Regions from separate parts of the Burkholderia sp. JP2-270 genome, predicted to be linked through region 1. Evidence: predicted binding sites of a transcription regulator. Region 1 holds the regulator's gene; the other holds the start of a gene.
What was found. Region 1 encodes LexA, which represses DNA repair genes until DNA is damaged. Its sites were predicted from a motif close to ACTGTATNNNNATACAGT; they were not measured.
Positions count from the first base shown of each region.

Region 1 (9,855 bases):
GGCCAGTCGATCCTGATGGGCACGTCGGCGGCCGCACCGGAGCCGTCGCTGAAGGCTGCGCTCGATTACGCGTGGGCATACGGCAAGGCGATCTGGCAGGCGATGGTACTGGGCCTGCTGCTCGGTTCGGCCGTGCAGGCGCTGCTGCCCGCGCATTGGGTCGCGCGCGTGCTCGGCCGCACGGGCTTCGGCAGCGTCGCCGCGGGCGGCCTGCTGTCGCTGCCCGGGATGATGTGCACGTGCTGCGCGGCGCCGGTCGTCGCGGGGCTGCGTGCCCGCCATGCGTCGCCGGGCGGTGCGGTCGCGTTCTGGCTCGGCAACACGGTGCTGAACCCGGCGGCGCTGGTCTTCATGGGTTTCGTGCTCGGCTGGCACTGGAGCGCGCTGCGCCTCGTGCTCGGCATCGCGATGGTGTTCGGGATCGGCTATCTGCTGAACCGCATTGCTCGCCCTGAAGACCGCAGCGTCGACGATGCGCAGCTCGCCGCGCTGGCGGCCGAGCAGGCCGCGGCCGGCAATCCGTTCGTCCGCTGGATGAAGCTGCTTGCTCGCATGGCCGTGCGGCTCGTGCCCGAATACATCGTGCTCGTGCTGCTGCTCGGCGCCGCGCGCGCATGGCTGTTCCCGCACATCGGCCCGGACATCGGCAATCATCTCGGCTGGATCGTCGCGTTCGCGGTCGCGGGCATGCTGTTCGTGATCCCGACGGCGGGCGAGGTGCCGATCATCCAGGCGATGCTGTCGCTCGGCATGGGCGTCGGCCCGGCCGCCGCGCTGCTGATGACGCTGCCGCCGATCAGCGTGCCGTCGCTCGCAATGCTCGCGCGTTCGTTCAAGCCCTACATGCTGGCGATCGTCGCGACCCTCGTCGTCGTGTTCGGGATCGTGAGCGGCTTGCTCGCGGTCGCGTTCGGGTTCTGACGCGCGCGAGCGGCGCGCCGGGCTGGCGCGATCGTCGTATTCATCCGGCGCCGCGGCTTCACGCGTGCGGCGCCCTTTACAAGAAGCAAACAGGAAAACGCATGACCCAACCGAAGATTCATCCTCGACTCGAAAAGGCGCTGACGCGCGGCGATCTCGCGATCCGCCAGGCCAATTCCGCGCGGGCGACTGCCGTGCTGAACGCACTCGGCACGATGATCATCGAGGCCTCCGCAACGATCGGCGTCGACGCCAGCATCGACATCCCGCAGGGCGATCGCATTTACGATCCCGTCAACGGGCTGTGGCCGCAGAAGATGCTGGTGTCGTTCGACGGCCCGGTGGACGAAGCCGACAAGGAAGAGCTGCGCTCGGTCTATCTGATCGCCGACGATCCGGGCACGCAGTTCCGCGTCGAATGGCATCGCGCGGACGGCAAGCTCGGCCGCCAGGAAGGGGGCCCGCTCGCGACCGTCGCGTTCCTGACCGACGTCGAGATTCCGTGGAGCGACGACGACGAGTAACGTCGTCGCATGAAGCCGGCGCCGCGCGCGCCGGCCGTCAGCGCATCATCCGCCGCCGGAACAGCCACGCGGACAGCAGGAATCCACCGACCGCATAGCCGGCAAGCACCGCAACGTGCAACGCGACGTCCGTCGCGGGCCGGCCGAGCATCGCGGGCCGGATCAGTTCGACCGCGTTCGCGAGCGGCAGCGCATGCGCGGCGTGCTGTGCGACCGGCGGCAACTGCGTGATCGGGAAGAACACGCCCGACAGCAGCAGCATCGGCGTCAGCACGAGCGTCTGATAGAACATGAAGAAATCGTAGGACGGCGCGAGCGCCGTGACGATCATCGCGACGCTGGCAAACGCGAGGCCCGCGAGCGCGATCACGGGCAGCGCCGCGAGCATCGACGGAAATTGCGCATAGCCGAGCGCACCCGCGACGAGCATGATCGCGGCCCCCGACAGCATGGCCTTGCTGGCTCCCCAGACGATCTCGCCCAGCACGATGTCGCCGAGCGCGAGCGGCGTATGCATGATCGCTTCCCAGGTGCGCTGCACATGCATCCGCGAGAAGCCCGAATACATCGATTCGAAGCTCGCGGACATCATCACGCTCGACCCGGCCGTGCCGGCCGCGAGGAACGCGATATACGACACACCGTCGACATGGCCGAGCATCAGGCCGAGCCCGAAACCGAGCCCGAACAGATAGATCATCGGATCGGCAAGATTGCCGAACATCGACGCGAGCGCGAGCTTGCGCCAGACGAGATAGTTGCGCCGCCATACGGCGACCCAGTTGGTTGCGTTCGCCGGCATCGCGATCGCGAAGCGCGATTCGCGCGGCGGTGCCGAAGGTGCGGTGGTGGAATAGTTGCGGACATCCATGGTCGATCAGTCCTGCATTTCGCGGCCCGTGAGCCGCAGGAACACATCCTCCAGATTGGCCGGGCGATGCAGATAGCGCAACCCAGAGCGACCCTTGAGTCGCGCGCTGAGCGGCTCCGGATCGCTCACGTAGCAGAACAGCGTCTCGCCGCTGATCTCGGTGCGCTTCGCGAACGCCGACAACTCGTCGCGCAGCGCGGCCGGGTCGGGCCCGTAGATTTCGATCACGTCGCAGCCGATCTCCGATTCGATCAGCGCATGCGGTGCGCCCTCGGCAATCTTGCGGCCTTCCTCGATTACGCACAGGCGGTCGCACAAGCGTTCGGCTTCTTCCATGAAATGCGTGGTGATCAGGATCGTCTTGCCGCGCGCGAGCAGCGAGCGCAGCCGCTCCCACATCAGGTGCCGCGCCTGCGGATCGAGGCCCGTCGTCGGCTCGTCGAGCACCAGCACGTCGGGATCGTTGACGAGCGCGCGGGCGAGCGTGAGGCGGCGCTTCATGCCGCCCGACAGCTCGCCGACTTTCGCATCGGCCTTGTTTTCGAGCTTCGCGAATTCGAGCAGCGGCTGCACGAGTGCGCGTGCAGCTTGTGCGGACATCCCGAAATAGCGGCTGAACACGAGCAGGTTCTCGCGCACAGTGAAGTCGGGGTCGAGATTGTCGAACTGCGGGACGACGCCGACGCGCCGGCGGGCATGCCGCGCACGCGATGGAACCGGTTCGCCGCACAGCGAAATGGTGCCTGCATCGGGATACGCGAGGCCGAGCAGCATCTTCAGCGTGGTGGTCTTGCCGGCGCCGTTCGGCCCGAGCAGGCCATAGCATTCGCCGGCCTGTACGTTGAAGGACAGGCCGTTGACGACGAGTTTGTCGCCATAGCGCTTTTCGACATTGCGGAGATCGATCGGTGCGACTGACATGGGCATGTTGTCGTTGTAAGCGGGCGCGTGCCGCCGCCCGATGCGTGGCCGGTCTGCGAACGGATCGGGCGAATGCGTGTCACACGGGCATGACCGAAGCGCGCGACGCCGGCATGTTCTGGCCTGCTGGAGTACGAACGGGCCATTCTAGTGCATCGGCTGCGTCTCTTCAGCGCATGCCTGCACGGCGCGATGCATGTGCGCACCGATCGTGCACTGCATCATCGCGCACGCGCCGAGCGGGGCGAATCAGCGTTTTCCATCCCTTGCGTCCTGAATTGCGGCGCACCATGATGAATGCGTAGGCTCGTTGTCGCGATAGGGAGGTTTCATGGCTAGCTACAACAAGATTTTGCTGTGTTACGACGGCACGCTCGAAGGACGCAAGGCATTGCGTTGCGGCGCCAATCTCGCAATGGACCTGAAGGCCGAAACGCACTTGCTGTCGGTTGTCGACATGCGTTCGAGCATTGCGCAAAGCGCGGGTCTGCTGACCGACGTCGCGTGCGGCCGCTTCGAGGAAACCGCGCGCGAAATCCTGCAGGAAGGCGTGAACTGGCTTCGAGAGCGCGGCGTGCAGGCCGAAGGCCATTTCGCGTTCGGTTACCCGATCGACGAAATCGCGAATCTCGCGTCGGAGCTGAAGGTCGACCTCGTCGTCGTCGGCCACCGGTGCCGCAGCGGGCTGTCGAGATGGTGGATGGGGTCGGGCAATACGCAACTGCTCGATCGCGTGAGCTGCAGCATTCTGGTTGCGTGTTCGTCGGCGGAAGAGCAGAAGGCCGAAATCGCGCGCGAGCGTGATGCGGCCACGGCGAGCGGCAAATGATCCGATGACGCGATGACGGCCTGATCAGCGATTCGCGCCGGTCAGGCGCCGCGCCGCATCAGCCGCGCAGGCGTCGGCCGCGGCCGGCTACGCATGCAGGTCGATCGCGGACAACTTCCACGAAAACAGCCCGAAGCGGTGGAATACTGCCGCATAGCGCGTGCCATCGGCGCTGCGCTGGTAGGTCACGACGAATTCATCGACATTCCGGTAGCCGGCGCTGGCTTGCTGCCGATGCGGCGTATGCGTTACATCGTTCGCGCTGGCCGGCGCGGTAGCGGCCGGTGCCGGCGACGATGCAGCCGCGGCTGCGTTGCTGCCCGGAACGGCTGCGCTCGCCGGAGCCGGATTGGCCGGCGGTGCGCTGCCCGGTGCATTGTCTTGCGGCAGATTCGACCATTCGGGCGGACGCTCGCCCGGATTGCCGCGCGGCGGCAATCCGCTCATCAGCGCAGCCACGCCCTCCGGGGTCGCGTACGCATCGACCAGCGGGCCGATCAGCGCGGACCCGATCAGCGCACCGATCACCGCGAACGGATTCTCCTTCTTCACCGCGTCGATCCGGCGCATCAACTCTTCCGTGACCTGCTGCTTCAGGCTGATGCGCAGCGACGGAAAATCGACATATTCACTGATGGCCTGCGCATCGCGCGAATCGATCGCCGATTTCAGGCGACCGACCGCGACGTATGGCGATGCGTATGCATAACCGATCGCCGCAATGACGGCGACGGCCAGCACGACGATCAGCAGGGGCTTGAGCCGCCATGTGCGGCCCGAAGATCCGGTCACGTTGCCTCCGGTGCGGGAATGTTCCGCAATCAGAGACCGCCTTGCGCGGCCGATCGTTCCTCCGCGATGCAGCGATCGATCATCCGGCACACGGCATCGATCGTGCCGACCATGATCAGACGCGACCGGCCGTGATAGACGCGCACGGGCGCGCGGCGCGCGGGTTCCGCATGATTCAGGCCGGCGTTCAGCGATACCCGCGCGAAAGCGGGGAGCGCCGACGGCAGCAGGGACGCCTGCCGTTCGACTGCGACTTCTTCTTTCACAGGCGCTGCCGCGGACAGCGGTGCGCAAGGCGTGCGGCCGCGCAGATGACGCAGGCGACCGAATTGACGGAAAGGCAGCAGACGGGCAAGGCGTTCCATGATGTTCTCCTCAGCGAGACGGAATGTCAGAGTTCGCCTGATCGGATCAGCCCGACGGCGATGCCTTCCAGCGCGAATTCCGCGCTGCCGGCCTTGACGAAGATGTTTTCGTAATCCGGGTTCTCCGCGATCAGCTCGAGACCGCCCGGCCGGCGCATCAGGCGCTTGACCGTGACGTCGTCGCCGAGACGCGCGACGATGATCTGGCCGTCCTTCGCTTCGGTGCGCTTCTGCACGGCGAGGAGGTCGCCGTCGAGAATGCCGGCGTCGCGCATCGACAGGCCGCGTACCTTCAGCAGGTAGTCGGGCTTGCTGGAGAACAGGGCGGGATCGCACGCGTAATGCTGCGAGATGTGCTCCTGCGCGAGGATCGGGCTACCGGCCGCGACGCGGCCGACGAGCGGCAGCGACAGTTGCATCAGGCCGGCGTGCGGCAGCGTGAACTGGTGCGGCGCGTCGTCGATGCCGAGCAGGCGGATGCCGCGCGATGCGCCGGCGGCCAGCTCGATCACGCCCTTGCGCGCCAGTGCGCGCAGGTGCTCCTCGGCCGCATTCGGCGAGCTGAAGCCCAGTTCGGCCGCGATCTCGGCGCGGGTGGGCGGGAATCCGGAGCGCTCGATCGCGCGACGGATCAAGTCGAACACTTGCTGCTGACGGGCGGTGAGTTTGGTCATGGCTCAACTGTATGGATAGACAGTGAGCTGTATTTTTATACAGTACTTCCGGAATTTCAAGCGTTACTTGAGGTTCGACGCGATCGCGCCGGTTCCGGCGCGATTTCGCGACGTCCGGGCGCCGGTTCATCTGCCGCAACCGTCCATCCCGTATGCGTTAGCACTTTTGAGTATTAAAAAATGAGGAACGATTATTTTTAATCATGTAAGCCGTTCGCTAGACTGGCCCGACATCGCAATACCGACAACACTGGAGAACCAAGGATGGCGAAGCGCAATACGGGGCTGGTGGGCGGAGTGGGCCGCCTGATCGCAACACTCGCGCTGGGCGCGGCGGCGGCACTGGGCGTCGCGACGCACGCCCAGGCCGATACGACCTTCCTGAACGTGTCGTACGACCCGACGCGCGAGCTGTATCAGGACTTCAACCAGGCGTTCGGCAAGGAGTGGAAGGCGAAGACGGGCGAGACGGTCAACTTCAAGCAGTCGCACGGCGGCTCGGGCGCGCAGGCGCGCTCGGTGCTCGACGGCCTGCAGGCCGACGTCGTCACGCTGGCGCTCGCGTACGACATCGACGCACTCGCGAACAAGGGGCTCGTCAACAAGGACTGGCAGAAACGCCTGCCCGACAACGCGTCGCCGTACACGTCGACGATCGTGTTCCTCGTGCGCAAGGGCAACCCGAAGGGGATCAAGGACTGGGACGACCTGGCCAGGCCGGGCATCTCGATCGTCACGCCGAACCCGAAGACGTCGGGCGGCGCGCGCTGGAACTACCTGGCCGCGTGGGCGTATGCGGTGCACAAGCCGGGCGGCAACGAGCAGACGGCGAAGGAGTTCGTCACGAAGCTCTACAAGAACGCGGGCGTGCTCGATTCGGGCGCGCGCGGCGCGACCACGAGCTTCGTGCAGCGCGGGATCGGCGACGTGCTGATCGCATGGGAAAACGAGGCATTCCTGTCGGTCAAGGAATTCGGTACCGACAAGTTCGAGATCGTCGTGCCGTCGGTGAGCATCCTGGCCGAGCCGCCCGTCGCGGTGGTCGACAAGGTGGTCGACAAGAAGGGCACGCGCAAGCTTGCCGACGCGTATCTGAACTTCCTGTACAGCCCGCAGGGCCAGGAGATCGCGGCGCGCAACTATTACCGGCCGCGTTCGAAGAACGTGCCGGCGGAACTGACGAAGCAGTTCCCGAAGCTGAAGCTGTACACGGTCGACGACACGTTCGGCGGCTGGACGAATGCGCAGAAGACGCATTTCGCGGACGGCGGCGTGTTCGACTCGATCTACAAGCCGCAGTAACGCCATAACGACAGCGGCGCGCCATGACAGCGCGCCGCATCCCCGACGGGCCGCCGGCGCAGTTCATCGCGCCGGCGTTTGCGTCGGGCCCATGAGCAGCATCGACCCAGCAAGAGCATCCGATGACGACGTACACCTTTCGCAAGCCGAGCGCGCTGCCCGGTTTCGGCGTGACGCTCGGCATCACGGTGGCCTATTTGAGCCTCGTGGTGCTGATTCCGCTCGCCGCCACGTTCCTGAAAACCGCGACGCTGTCGTGGGGCCAGTTCGTCACCGCCGTCACGTCGCCGCGCGTGCTCGCGTCGTACCGGCTGACGTTCTCGGCCGCGCTCGGCGGCGCGCTGATCAACGCCGTGTTCGGCTTCCTCGTCGCGTGGGTGCTCGTGCGCTACACGTTCCCGTTCAAGCGCCTCGTCGATGCGATCGTCGACCTGCCGTTCGCGCTTCCGACGTCGGTCGCCGGCATCTCGCTTGCGGCCGTTTACGCGACCAACGGCTGGGTCGGCCAGTATCTCGCGCCGCTCGGCATCAAGATCGCGTTCACGCCGGCCGGCGTGCTGGTCGCGCTGACCTTCATCGGGCTGCCGTTCGTCGTGCGCACCGTGCAGCCGGTGCTCGAGGATTTCGAGCGCGAGCAGGAAGAGGCCGCCGCGTGCCTCGGCGCGTCGCGCTGGCTGACGTTCCGCCGCGTCGTGCTGCCGGCCGTGCTGCCGGCGCTCCTGACCGGTTTTGCGCTGGCGTTCGCGCGCGCGCTCGGCGAATACGGATCGGTGATCTTCATCGCCGGCAACGTGCCGATGAAATCCGAGATCACGTCGCTGCTCATCATCACGAAGCTCGAGCAATACGACTATGCGGGCGCGACCGCGCTCGCGGTCGTGATGCTGGTCGTGTCGTTCCTGATGCTGCTGCTGATCAACACGCTGCAATGGTATTTGCAGCGCAGGACGAGCAAGGGCGCAAGCGGCCCCGCGCCCGCGACCGTCACCGCAACCGCAGCAGGAGGCCAGCAATGAGCCAGGAGGCCACCGTCGTGCTGAAAACCCCGCCGTCGGCAGCGCAAGGGCGCGCCGCGAAACGGCTCGACCCCGTCAGCGAGTCGCGCGTCGTGCGCTGGCTGCTCACGGGCATCGCGCTGGTGTTCCTCGCGTTCTTCCTCGTCGTGCCGCTCGCCGCGGTGTTCGTCGAGGCGCTGAGAAAGGGCGTCGGCTTCTATCTCGAATCGCTGGCCGATCCCGACGCATGGGCGGCGATCAAGCTGACGCTGATCGTCGCCGCGATCGCGGTGCCGCTGAACCTCGTGTTCGGCGTGTGCGCATCGTGGGCGATCGCGAAGTTCGAATTCCGCGGCAAGGCGCTGCTGACGACGCTGATCGACCTGCCGTTCTCCGTGTCGCCGGTGATCTCGGGCCTCGTGTACGTGCTGCTGTTCGGCGCGCAGGGCTGGCTCGGGCCGTGGCTGCAGGATCACGACGTGCAGATCATCTTCGCGGTGCCGGGCATCGTGCTCGCGACGATCTTCGTCACGTTCCCGTTCGTCGCGCGCGAGCTGATTCCGCTGATGCAGGCGCAGGGCACCGACGAGGAAGAAGCCGCGCGCGTACTCGGCGCGTCGGGCTGGCAGATCTTCCGCCGCGTGACGCTGCCGAACGTGAAGTGGGGCCTGCTGTACGGCGTGATCCTGTGCAACGCGCGCGCGATGGGCGAATTCGGCGCGGTGTCGGTCGTGTCGGGCCACATCCGCGGCGTGACCGACACGATGCCGCTGCACGTCGAGATCCTGTACAACGAATACAACTTCGCGGCGGCGTTCGCGGTGGCGTCGGTGCTGGCGCTGCTCGCGCTCGTCACGCTCGCGCTGAAGCTGCTCGCCGAGCGTCATCTCGCCGCCGAACTGGCCGGCGCGCGCGACGCCGTTCCCGCACATGCCGGCCCTGTCGCCGCCGTTTCGTCGAAATCGTAAAGAGGCAACCAGAATGGGTATCACCGTCCGTAACCTTCAGAAGCGCTTCGGCGATTTCACGGCGCTCGACAACGTGTCGCTCGATTTCCCTCCCGGCGAGCTGGTCGCGCTGCTCGGGCCGTCCGGCTGCGGCAAGACCACGCTGCTGCGCGTGATCGCGGGCCTCGAGCACGCGGACGCCGGCCAGGTCGTGCTGCAGGGGCTCGACGTCGCGTCGGTCGGCGCGCGCGATCGTCAGGTCGGTTTCGTGTTCCAGCATTACGCGTTGTTCCGCCACATGACGGTGTTCGAGAACGTCGCGTTCGGGCTGCGCGTGAAGCCGCGCCGCGAGCGGCCGTCGGAAGCGGCGATTCGCGACAAGGTGCACGAACTGCTGAAGCTCGTGCAGCTCGACTGGCTCGCGCAGCGCTATCCGTCCGAGCTGTCGGGCGGCCAGCGCCAGCGCATCGCGCTGGCCCGTGCACTTGCGGTCGAGCCGAAGGTACTGCTGCTCGACGAACCGTTCGGCGCGCTCGACGCGAAGGTCCGCAAGGAGCTGCGCGGCTGGCTGCGCCGTCTGCACGACGACCTGCACATCTCGACGATCTTCGTCACGCACGACCAGGAGGAGGCGCTGGAGGTGGCCGATCGGATCGTCGTGCTGAACCGCGGCCACGTCGAGCAGGTCGGCAGCCCGCAGGACGTCTACGATCA
Region 1 is NZ_CP029824.1:2,801,119-2,810,973, reverse strand. Features, by position in the region: gene DM992_RS13230 (permease) at 1-921, shown strand, start outside; gene DM992_RS13225 (hypothetical protein) at 1,023-1,445, shown strand; gene DM992_RS13220 (ABC transporter permease) at 1,483-2,316, opposite strand; gene nodI (nodulation factor ABC transporter ATP-binding protein NodI) at 2,323-3,237, opposite strand; gene DM992_RS13210 (universal stress protein) at 3,569-4,066, shown strand; gene DM992_RS13205 (DUF2939 domain-containing protein) at 4,154-4,858, opposite strand; gene DM992_RS13200 (hypothetical protein) at 4,888-5,223, opposite strand; gene lexA (transcriptional repressor LexA) at 5,250-5,897, opposite strand; gene DM992_RS13185 (sulfate ABC transporter substrate-binding protein) at 6,162-7,199, shown strand; gene cysT (sulfate ABC transporter permease subunit CysT) at 7,322-8,215, shown strand; gene cysW (sulfate ABC transporter permease subunit CysW) at 8,212-9,162, shown strand; gene DM992_RS13170 (sulfate ABC transporter ATP-binding protein) at 9,176-9,855, shown strand, end outside.

Region 2 (9,855 bases), 1.4 Mb from region 1:
GGGAGCGGTTCGTGCGGTAACGCGCGGCGCGCGATCGGGGCCGGAGCGATTGCCGTCTGGAACTGAACGAAAATCGATCGCTTTCCAGTGCGAAATGCCGAAACTATTCAGGATGAGGGAACAATAGACGGGGGCTTGTGCCGCGCCCGCCGCGCGCTCTATTCTGTTCCGTTGGCGATTCGAAGGGGGGCAGCATGGACCGAATCCAGGCAATGGAAGTTTTTACCCGTGTGGTCGACGCGAACAGCTTTACGCGCGCGGCCGACACGCTCGCGATGCCGCGCGCGTCGGTGACGACCATCATCCAGAATCTCGAGGCGCTGCTCGGCGTGCGCCTGATGCACCGGACGACGCGCCGGTTGTCGCTGACGCCGGAAGGTGCCGCGTACTATGAGCATTGCATGAAGATCATCGCGGAGATCGCGGAAGCCGACGCGAGCTTCCAGACCGGCAACCGCAAGCCGAGCGGCGTGCTGCGCGTCCACATGCCGAGTTCGCTCGGGAGGCGCATCGTGCTGCCGTCGCTGTCGATTTTCCGGCAGCGCTATCCCGACATCACGCTCGAGCTGGGGCTTTCCGACCGCTATGTGGATCCGATCGAGGAGGGCATCGACTGCATGATCCGGGTCGGGCCGCTCGAGGATTCGTCGATGGTCGCGCGGCGCATCGGGATGCTGAAACGCGTGACCTGCGCGTCGCCGGATTACGTCGCGCGTCACGGCGAGCCGCACGAGATTGCCGATCTTGCCGAACATCATGCGGTGAATTTCCGTTCGAGCCACGGCGCGCGTGCGATTCCGTGGGTGTTCATGATCGACGGCAAGCCGGTCGAGGTGCGGATGAGCGGGGAGGTCACGGTCAACGATTCGGATGCCTACGTGACGTGCGGGCTCGAAGGGTTCGGGATGATCCAGCCGACGCTGTTCATGGTGCTGCCGAACCTGCTCGACGGATCGCTGGTCGAGGTGCTGCCGGACTGCAATCCGAAGCCGAAGCCGATTTCGATCGTCTATCCGCACAACCGGCATTTGTCGCAGAAGGTGCGTGTGTTCGCCGACTGGATCGCGGAGGTGTTCGAGTCGACACCGGCGCTGGAAGGTGGGGAGAACTGGCGCGGGAAGGTGCTTGCGCACGCGGCGAAGCTGGAGAGAGGGTCGGTGGCGGCGTGATGGGAGCGGTGCGGCCTGTCGTTGGCTGCGCCGGTTTCATTGGAATCGTCAAACGCCGTCGACTGGTTTGCCTTACCGCATCATCGCGGCTGCAAAGCTGATGATGTTGACGCCGACCGCGACCGGAGCGTTTTTTCCGAGCAAAGAAAAAGGGCCCAGCTTGCGCTGGGCCCTTTTTGCATTTGGTGGCGAATCAGGGATTCGAACCCCGGACCTGCGGATTATGATTCCGTCGCTCTAACCGACTGAGCTAATTCGCCGAAGAAATGAATTATGGAGATCGTCCGTCGGACTGTCAACACCTTTTTTCATCTTCCGTGAAAAAAGTTGCCGGCGGCCCGAGCCGGCGTCGGCGCGGAGCCGGTTGCCGGTCACCGGAGAGCAAACCCGGCAACCGGCGCCAGCCCGCGCTTCGACATCAATCCTGCGCGTAGATGTTCGAGTCCTTCGTTTCCTTGACGAACAGCAGGCCGATCACGAACGTGGCCAGCGCGATCACGATCGGATACCAGAGCCCCGAGTAGATGTTGCCCTTCGCCGCGACGATCGCGAATGCGGTCGCCGGCAGGAAGCCGCCGAACCAGCCGTTGCCGATGTGGTAGGGCAGCGACATCGACGTATAGCGGATCCGCGTCGGGAACATCTCGACCAGCATCGCGGCGATCGGCCCGTAGACCATCGTCACGTAGATCACGAGGATCGTCAGGATCACGATCGTCATCGGCCAGTTGAGCTGAGCCGGGTCGGCCTTCGCCGGGTAGCCTGCCCCCTTCAGCGTCGATGCGAGCGTCTTGTCGAACGCCGCGCCCTGCGCCTTCGCGTCGGCCGCCTTGCCGTCGTATGCCGGAATCACCGTATCGCCGACCTTGATCTCGGCCATCGTGCCGGCCGGTGCCGCGACGTTCTCGTAGTTCAGGCCGGCCTTCGCGAGCGCGCTCTTCGCGATGTCGCACGAGTTCGTGAACTTCGACGTGCCCACCGGGTTGAACTGGAACGAGCAGGTGGCCGGATCGGCGACGACCGTGATCGGCGCCTTCTGCGTGGCGATCTCGAGCTGCGGGTTCGCGTAGTGCGTGAGCGCCTTGAACAGCGGGAAGTAGGTCAGTGCCGCGATCAGGCAGCCCGCGAGGATGATCGGCTTGCGGCCGATCTTGTCCGACAGCGACCCGAAGAACAGGAAGAACGGCGTGCCGATCAGGAGCGCGATCGCGATCAGGATGTTCGCGCTCGCGCCGTCGACCTTCAGCGTCTGCGTGAGGAAGAACAGCGCGTAGAACTGGCCCGTGTACCACACGACGGCCTGGCCGGCGGTCAGGCCGACGAGCGCGAGGATCACGATCTTCAGGTTCTTCCACTGGCCGAACGCTTCGGTCAGCGGCGCCTTCGACGTCTTGCCTTCCGACTTGATGCGCAGGAACACCGGCGATTCGTTCAGTTGCAGCCGGATCCACACCGACACCGCGAGCAGCGCGATCGATGCGATGAACGGCACGCGCCAGCCCCAGTTGCCGAACGCTTCCTCGCCGATGAACGTGCGCACGCCGAGGATCACGAGCAGCGACAGGAACAGGCCGAGCGTCGCGGTCGTCTGGATCCACGCGGTGTAGAAGCCGCGCCGGTTCGCCGGCGCATGCTCGGCGACGTAGGTCGCCGCGCCGCCGTACTCGCCGCCGAGCGCGAGGCCCTGCAGGAGCCGCATCGCGATGAAGATCACCGGCGCGGCGATGCCGATCGACGTATAGCCGGGCAGGAAGCCGACCACGAACGTCGAGAGGCCCATGATCACGATCGTCACGAGGAACGTGTGCTTGCGTCCGACCATGTCGCCGAGCCGGCCGAACACGATCGCGCCGAACGGCCGCACAGCGAAGCCGGCCGCGAAGCCGAGCAACGTGAAGATGAACGCTGCGGTCGGATTGACGCCGGAGAAGAAGCTCTTGCTGATGTAGGCCGCGAGTGAGCCGGCCAGGTAAAAGTCGTACCACTCGAACACGGTCCCGAGTGACGACGCGAAGATCACCTTTTTCTCTTCGCCCGTCATCGGCGCGTGCGAAATTTGCCCGCCTAACGTTGCCATGAATCGTCTCCAAGTCCCTTGATATAGATATGCGGCCGCCTTGGGTGGGCGGGCCTGTCGACGATTATTGGCACGGAAACTTACGGCGCACTGACTCGCGCGCACAAAACGACTGCGCGTTAACCCGCGCCGAATCGGGTGCTTCGCGTGACGATCGTGGTGCGAACGTCCGGCAAAACGCCGGCTTCGGCGCGATCGCGGCGCGTTGCCGCGGTGCGCGTCAGGGTTAATCCGGAGCAGTTTCCGCCAGCGGCAGGCTGATGCGCACGAGCGTGCCGGCGAGGCGCGGCGCCTGCTGGTAGACGTGATCGTCGAGCGTCAGCGTGCCGCCGTGCTGCGTGGCGATCTCTCGCACGATCGCGAGCCCGAGGCCGCTGCCGTCGCCTTCGCGGCCGAGAATCCGGTAGAAGCGCTCGACGACGCGTTCGCGTTCGGCGACCGGGATGCCGGGGCCCGTGTCCTCGACTTCGAGATGCACGAGCCGCGCCGCGCGCTCGGCGCGTACGCGCACCGTGATGCGGCCGCCTTCCGGCGTGTAGCGGATCGCGTTGTCGATCAGGTTGCCGAGCATCTCGCGCAGCATCACCGGATTGCCGTCGACGTCGAGCGGCGCGTCGTCCGGCGGGCCTTCGTAACCGAGATCCATCCGCTTCGCGAGCGCGGCCTGCACCCAGTCGCGCACTGCGCGCCGCGCGAGCGCGGCGATCTCGACCGGCTCGAGCGTGAGCCCGCTCGCGCGGTTCTCGGCGCGCGCGAGCGCCAGCAGTTGCGTGACGAGCCGTGCGGCCTGCTCGGAGCTCGTCGCGATCTGCTCGAGCGAGCGCTGCACGTCGGGCGGGACGGGGTGGCGCAGCGCGAACTCGGCCTGCGTGCGCAGGCCCGCGAGCGGCGTCTTCATCTGGTGCGCGGCGTCGGCGATGAAGCGCTTTTGCAGCGCCATGTTCTGTTCGAGACGCGCGAGCAGGTCGTTGAACGACGTGACGAGCGGCTCGATTTCGGGCGGCGCGCGCTGCGCCTCGACGGGCGACAGGTCGTCGGGCCGCCGCGCGCGGATGTGCGCCTGCAGCGCGTTGAGCGGCGCGAGCCCGCGCGACAGCCCGAACCAGACGAGCAGGATCGCGAGCGGCAGGATCACGAACTGCGGCAGGATCACGCCCTTGATGATGTCGTTCGCGAGCGCGTTGCGCTTGTCGAGCGTCTCGCCGACCTGCACGAGCACGGGCTGCGTGCCGCTCGCCTGCGGCAGCGCGACCGTCGTATACGCGACGCGCACGTCGTTGCCGCGCAGCAGGTCGTCGCGAAACACGACGACGCCCGGCGGCGGGCGGTCCTCGTCGCGCGGCAGCGGCATGTCGGCTTCGCCCGCGACCAGCTCGCCGCGCGCGCCGAGCACCTGGAAGTAAACGCTGTCGACGTTGTCCGCGCGCAGGAAGTCGCGCGTCTGCTCCGGCAGCGTCAGCTCGGCGACGCCGTTCACCGGGTGGATCTGGCGCGCAAGCACGTATGCGTTGGTCTCGAGCGCGCGGTCGAACGGGCCGTTCGCGATCGTCTTCGCGACGAGATAGGTGACGGCGATGCTCATCGGCCACAGCAGCAGCAGCGGCGCGAGCATCCAGTCGAGGATTTCGCCGAACAGCGAGCGCGGGCGCGGAGCCTCGGGCGCATCGGTTTCGTCGGGCGGCGCGAACGGGTTCTCGTAGCGCGCGTCGCGCGCATCGTCGGCGGCCGACGACGGCGCGCCGGTCGGGGGGCGGGAATGGGCCGGCGTGGCCATCGCGGCGACGCCCGGCTTCAGCGCAGCGGCGTGCCGGCCGTCGCGGGCTGGGGCGCTGTGGTGTCGGCCGGCGCGGCGGGCGCGACCTTTTCGAGGCAATAGCCGAGGCCGCGCACGGTCGAGATCCGGACGCCGCTCGGTTCGATCTTCTTGCGCAGCCGGTGCACGTAGACTTCGATCGCGTTGTTGCTGACTTCCTCGCCCCATTCGCACAGATGGTCGACGAGCTGCTCCTTCGACACGAGCCGGCCGATCCGCTGCAGCAGCACCTCGAGCAGGCCGAGTTCGCGCGCGGACAGATCGAGCACGTGATCGTTCGCGTACGCGATGCGGCCGACCTGGTCGAACGCGAGCGAGCCGTGCCGCACGACGGTCGGGCCTCCGCCCGCGCCGCGCCGGGTCAGTGCGCGCACGCGCGCCTCGAGCTCGTTGAGTGCGAACGGCTTGGCCATGTAATCGTCCGCGCCGAGGTCGAGGCCCTTCACGCGCTCGTCGACGCTGTCGGCGGCGGTCAGGATCAGCACGGGGAGGTTGGAATTGCGGGCGCGCAGGCGCTTGAGCACGTCGAGCCCGGACATTTTCGGCAGCCCGAGATCGAGGATCAGCAGGTCGAATGTCTGCATCGACAGCGCCGTATCGGCATCGACGCCGTTCTTCACGTGGTCGACCGCATAGCCCGATTGGCGGAGTGACCGGGTGAGGCCGTCCGCGAGTATGCTGTCGTCTTCGGCGATGAGAATTCGCATGTTGCTGACCGATGGCCGGCAGGGTGTTCGCGCCGGCGCGGCTGTCTCCGAAGTTATTCGTGTACAACGCAGCCTGCATTGCGGGCTTGCATAAAACACTGTTTTTTTATACAGTGTCTGCATTCGTGGGCGGCGCTTGAAAGCGGGCGCGCCTTTAACAGACGCTGCTCATCATAGCAAAGGACGATTCATGGAAGAAAGCAAGAAGGGCTCCGGGATGACCGCCGAGAAGAGCAAGGCGCTGGCGGCCGCACTCGCGCAGATCGAAAAGCAGTTCGGCAAAGGGTCGATCATGCGGATGGGCGACGGTGAGGTGGCCGAGGACATCCAGGTCGTCTCCACGGGGTCGCTGGGGCTGGACATCGCGCTCGGCGTCGGCGGCCTGCCGCGCGGCCGGGTGGTCGAGATCTACGGTCCGGAATCGTCCGGTAAAACCACGCTCACGCTGCAGGTGATCGCCGAACTGCAGAAGATCGGCGGCACGGCCGCGTTCATCGACGCCGAGCACGCGCTCGACGTCCAGTACGCGGCGAAGCTCGGCGTGAACGTGCCGGAGCTGCTGATCTCGCAGCCGGACACCGGCGAGCAGGCGCTGGAAATCACCGATGCGCTGGTGCGCTCGGGCTCGATCGACATGATCGTCATCGACTCGGTCGCGGCGCTCGTGCCGAAGGCCGAAATCGAAGGCGAGATGGGCGATTCGCTGCCGGGCCTGCAGGCCCGCCTGATGTCGCAGGCGCTGCGCAAGCTGACCGGCACGATCAAGCGCACGAACTGCCTCGTGATCTTCATCAACCAGATTCGTATGAAGATCGGCGTGATGTTCGGCAACCCGGAAACCACGACGGGCGGTAACGCGCTGAAGTTCTATGCGTCGGTGCGCCTCGACATCCGCCGGATCGGCTCAATCAAGAAGAACGACGAGGTGATCGGCAACGAAACCCGCGTGAAGGTCGTCAAGAACAAGGTATCGCCGCCGTTCCGCGAAGCGATCTTCGACATCCTGTATGGCGAGGGCATCTCGCGTCAGGGCGAGATCATCGACCTCGGCGTGCAGGCGAAGATCGTCGACAAGGCGGGCGCCTGGTACAGCTACAACGGCGAGAAGATCGGCCAGGGCAAGGACAACGCGCGTGAATTCCTGCGCGAGAATCCGGAAATCGCTCGCGAGATCGAGAACCGCATCCGCGAATCGCTCGGCGTCGTCGCAATGCCCGATGGCGCAGGCAACGAAGCCGAGGCGGTGGACGAAGAAGAGTGATGGTCGGGCGCCGAGGTCACGCTGGCGAGCCGGAGGAGAGCGACGCGCCCGAAGCGGCGGGTCGCTCCGGCCGGCGAGCCGGATCCTCGGGCGCCGACCGGCGGGTCGCTGGCGGCAACGCCGCGAACCGCACCGCGACGAGGGCATCCGACGATGCCCTCGTTTCGTTTGAGATTGCCGCGCCGGACGATCCGTTCGACGACGGTGAATCGTTCGACGCGCACGACCGGTCCCGCCGTCGCGTGTCCGGCGTCAGCTTCCCGGGCGAGCGCGCATCCGCTGCGTCGGCACCTGCCAGGGAAGACGTCTATACGCGCAGCAGCCAGCATCCGCGTCGCACGCGCGGCGCTTCTTCAAGCGCTGCTTCCGGCGACGATCCGGGCGCCGGCAAACGCAAGTCGTCGAAGCCGCCGCGTTCGTTGAAGGGCCGCGCGCTCGGCTATCTGTCGAGGCGCGAATACAGCCGCACGGAACTCGCGCGCAAGCTCGCGCCGTATGTCGGCGAAGACGAGTCCGTCGAACCGGTGCTCGATGCGCTGGAGAAGGAAGGCTGGCTGTCCGACGCGCGTTTCGCCGAGAGCCTCGTGCATCGTCGCGCGTCGCGCGTCGGTGTCGCGCGCATCGTCAGCGAGCTGAAGCGTCATGCGGTCGGCGACACGCTCGTCGAGGAAGTGAACGCGCAGCTGCGCGAGACCGAATGGGCGCGCGCACAGGCGGTCTGGCGCAAGAAATTCGGTGCATTGCCGCAAACGCCGGCCGAGCGTGCGAAGCAGGCGCGCTTTCTCGCCGCGCGCGGCTTCTCGAGCGCGACCATCGTGAAGTTGCTGAAGGTCGGCGACGATTTCCCGATCGACGATTGAGCGCTCCGGTCGCGCGCGTGGCGCGCGATTTTGCTGCAATGCAACCGCTTCCGGACAGGCGGGAATACCCGCCGTCGCGTCAAACTGTCTCAAATACCCAATATGCTAAAATTCGTGGGTTTTCCTCTTCGGCCTCAACCTCCAGCATGCCGCTATCCGAGCCCGTGCCCCGTCAGTTGCGACATCGACGCGCAATCCGAGCGGAAGCTTACGAGCGCGGCGACGGCTTGTGGGACATCGAAGCCTGCCTGACCGACCACAAGCCGCGCGATGTCGCGCTTGCGTCGGGCATCCGGCCCCAGGGCCTGCCGATCCACGAACTCTGGCTGCGCGTGACTATCGATCGTGAACTCAATGTCGTCGACGCCGAAGCGTCTTCGGAATGGGTGCCCTATCCCGGTCAGTGTCAATCCGCCCCTCCCGCCTATCGGGCCCTCATCGGGCTCAATCTCTTCCGCCACTTCCGCCGCGATGCGAACCGACTGCTGTCCGGTGTCGCAGGCTGCTCCCATCTCACCGAACTGTGCGCCGTGCTGCCGACGGCAGCGATCCAGGCATTCGCCGGTGACGTATGGAGCGTGCGCGAGGAGGGTGGCGAAGGGTCGGATCACGACGGCGCGCGCGACGAACCGCCGTTCCAGCTCGGCCGCTGCCGTGCGCTGCGGTTCGACGGCGAGGTCGTGCGGCAGTACTACCCGCGCTGGTATGGCGCGAGCCGGCCGGACGTGCCTGTCGGGGACATGCCCGTCGGGGACATGCCCGTCGGGGGCAGCACGAAGGAATGAACGGAAATCATTCGAAGAAGCGTCTTAAGCGACTTTTCATCCAACTCTCAGACTGAAGGGAATCACGCATGAAGATTCACGAGTACCAGGGTAAGGAAATCCTGCGGAAATTCGGAGTCGCGGTACCGCGCGGCAAGCCGGCGTTCTCGGTGGACGAGGCCGTCAAGGTGGCGGAAGAACTCGGCGGCCCGGTGTGGGTCGTCAAGGCTCAGATCCACGCGGGTGGTCGCGGCAAGGGCGGCGGCGTGAAGGTCGCGAAGTCGATCGAGCAGGTCCGCGAATACGCGAACCAGATCCTCGGCATGCAGCTCGTCACGCACCAGACCGGTCCGGAAGGCCAGAAGGTCAACCGTCTGATGATCGAAGAAGGCGCCGACATCAAGCAGGAACTGTATGTCAGCCTCGTCGTCGATCGCGTGTCGCAAAAGATCGTTCTGATGGGTTCGAGCGAAGGCGGCATGGACATCGAAGAAGTTGCCGAAAAGCACCCGGAACTGATCCACAAGGTCATCGTCGAGCCGTCGACCGGCCTGCTCGACGCTCAAGCCGACGACCTCGCCGCGAAGATCGGCGTGCCGGCTGCTTCGATTCCGCAAGCGCGTGCCATCCTGCAGGGCCTGTACAAGGCATTCTGGGAAACCGACGCGTCGCTGGCTGAAATCAACCCGCTGAACGTCTCCGGCGACGGCAAGGTCATCGCACTCGACGCGAAGTTCAACTTCGACTCGAACGCGCTGTTCCGTCATCCGGAAATCGTCGCGTACCGCGATCTGGACGAAGAAGATCCGGCTGAAATCGAAGCGTCGAAGTTCGACCTCGCGTACATCTCGCTCGACGGCAACATCGGCTGTCTCGTGAACGGCGCAGGTCTCGCGATGGCGACCATGGACACCATCAAGCTGTTCGGCGGCGAACCGGCGAACTTCCTGGACGTCGGCGGTGGCGCGACGACCGAGAAGGTCACGGAAGCGTTCAAGCTGATGCTGAAGAACCCGGACCTGAAGGCGATCCTCGTGAACATCTTCGGCGGCATCATGCGCTGCGACGTGATCGCGGAAGGCGTGATCGCCGGTTCGAAGGCCGTGAACCTGAAGGTGCCGCTCGTCGTGCGCATGAAGGGCACGAACGAGGACCTCGGCAAGAAGATGCTGGCCGACTCGGGCCTGCCGATCATCTCGGCGGA
Region 2 is NZ_CP029824.1:1,397,321-1,407,175, forward strand. Features, by position in the region: gene DM992_RS06695 (GlxA family transcriptional regulator) at 1-20, shown strand, start outside; gene DM992_RS06700 (LysR family transcriptional regulator) at 195-1,169, shown strand; tRNA gene DM992_RS06705 (tRNA-Met) at 1,353-1,429, opposite strand; gene DM992_RS06710 (MFS transporter) at 1,588-3,246, opposite strand; gene DM992_RS06715 (sensor histidine kinase) at 3,473-5,020, opposite strand; gene DM992_RS06720 (response regulator transcription factor) at 5,038-5,766, opposite strand; gene recA (recombinase RecA) at 5,957-7,027, shown strand; gene recX (recombination regulator RecX) at 7,027-7,887, shown strand; gene DM992_RS06735 (DUF2889 domain-containing protein) at 8,034-8,672, shown strand; gene sucC (ADP-forming succinate--CoA ligase subunit beta) at 8,741-9,855, shown strand, end outside.
Region 2: the regulator LexA is predicted to act here: its motif matches at 5,864-5,881, upstream of recA (recombinase RecA).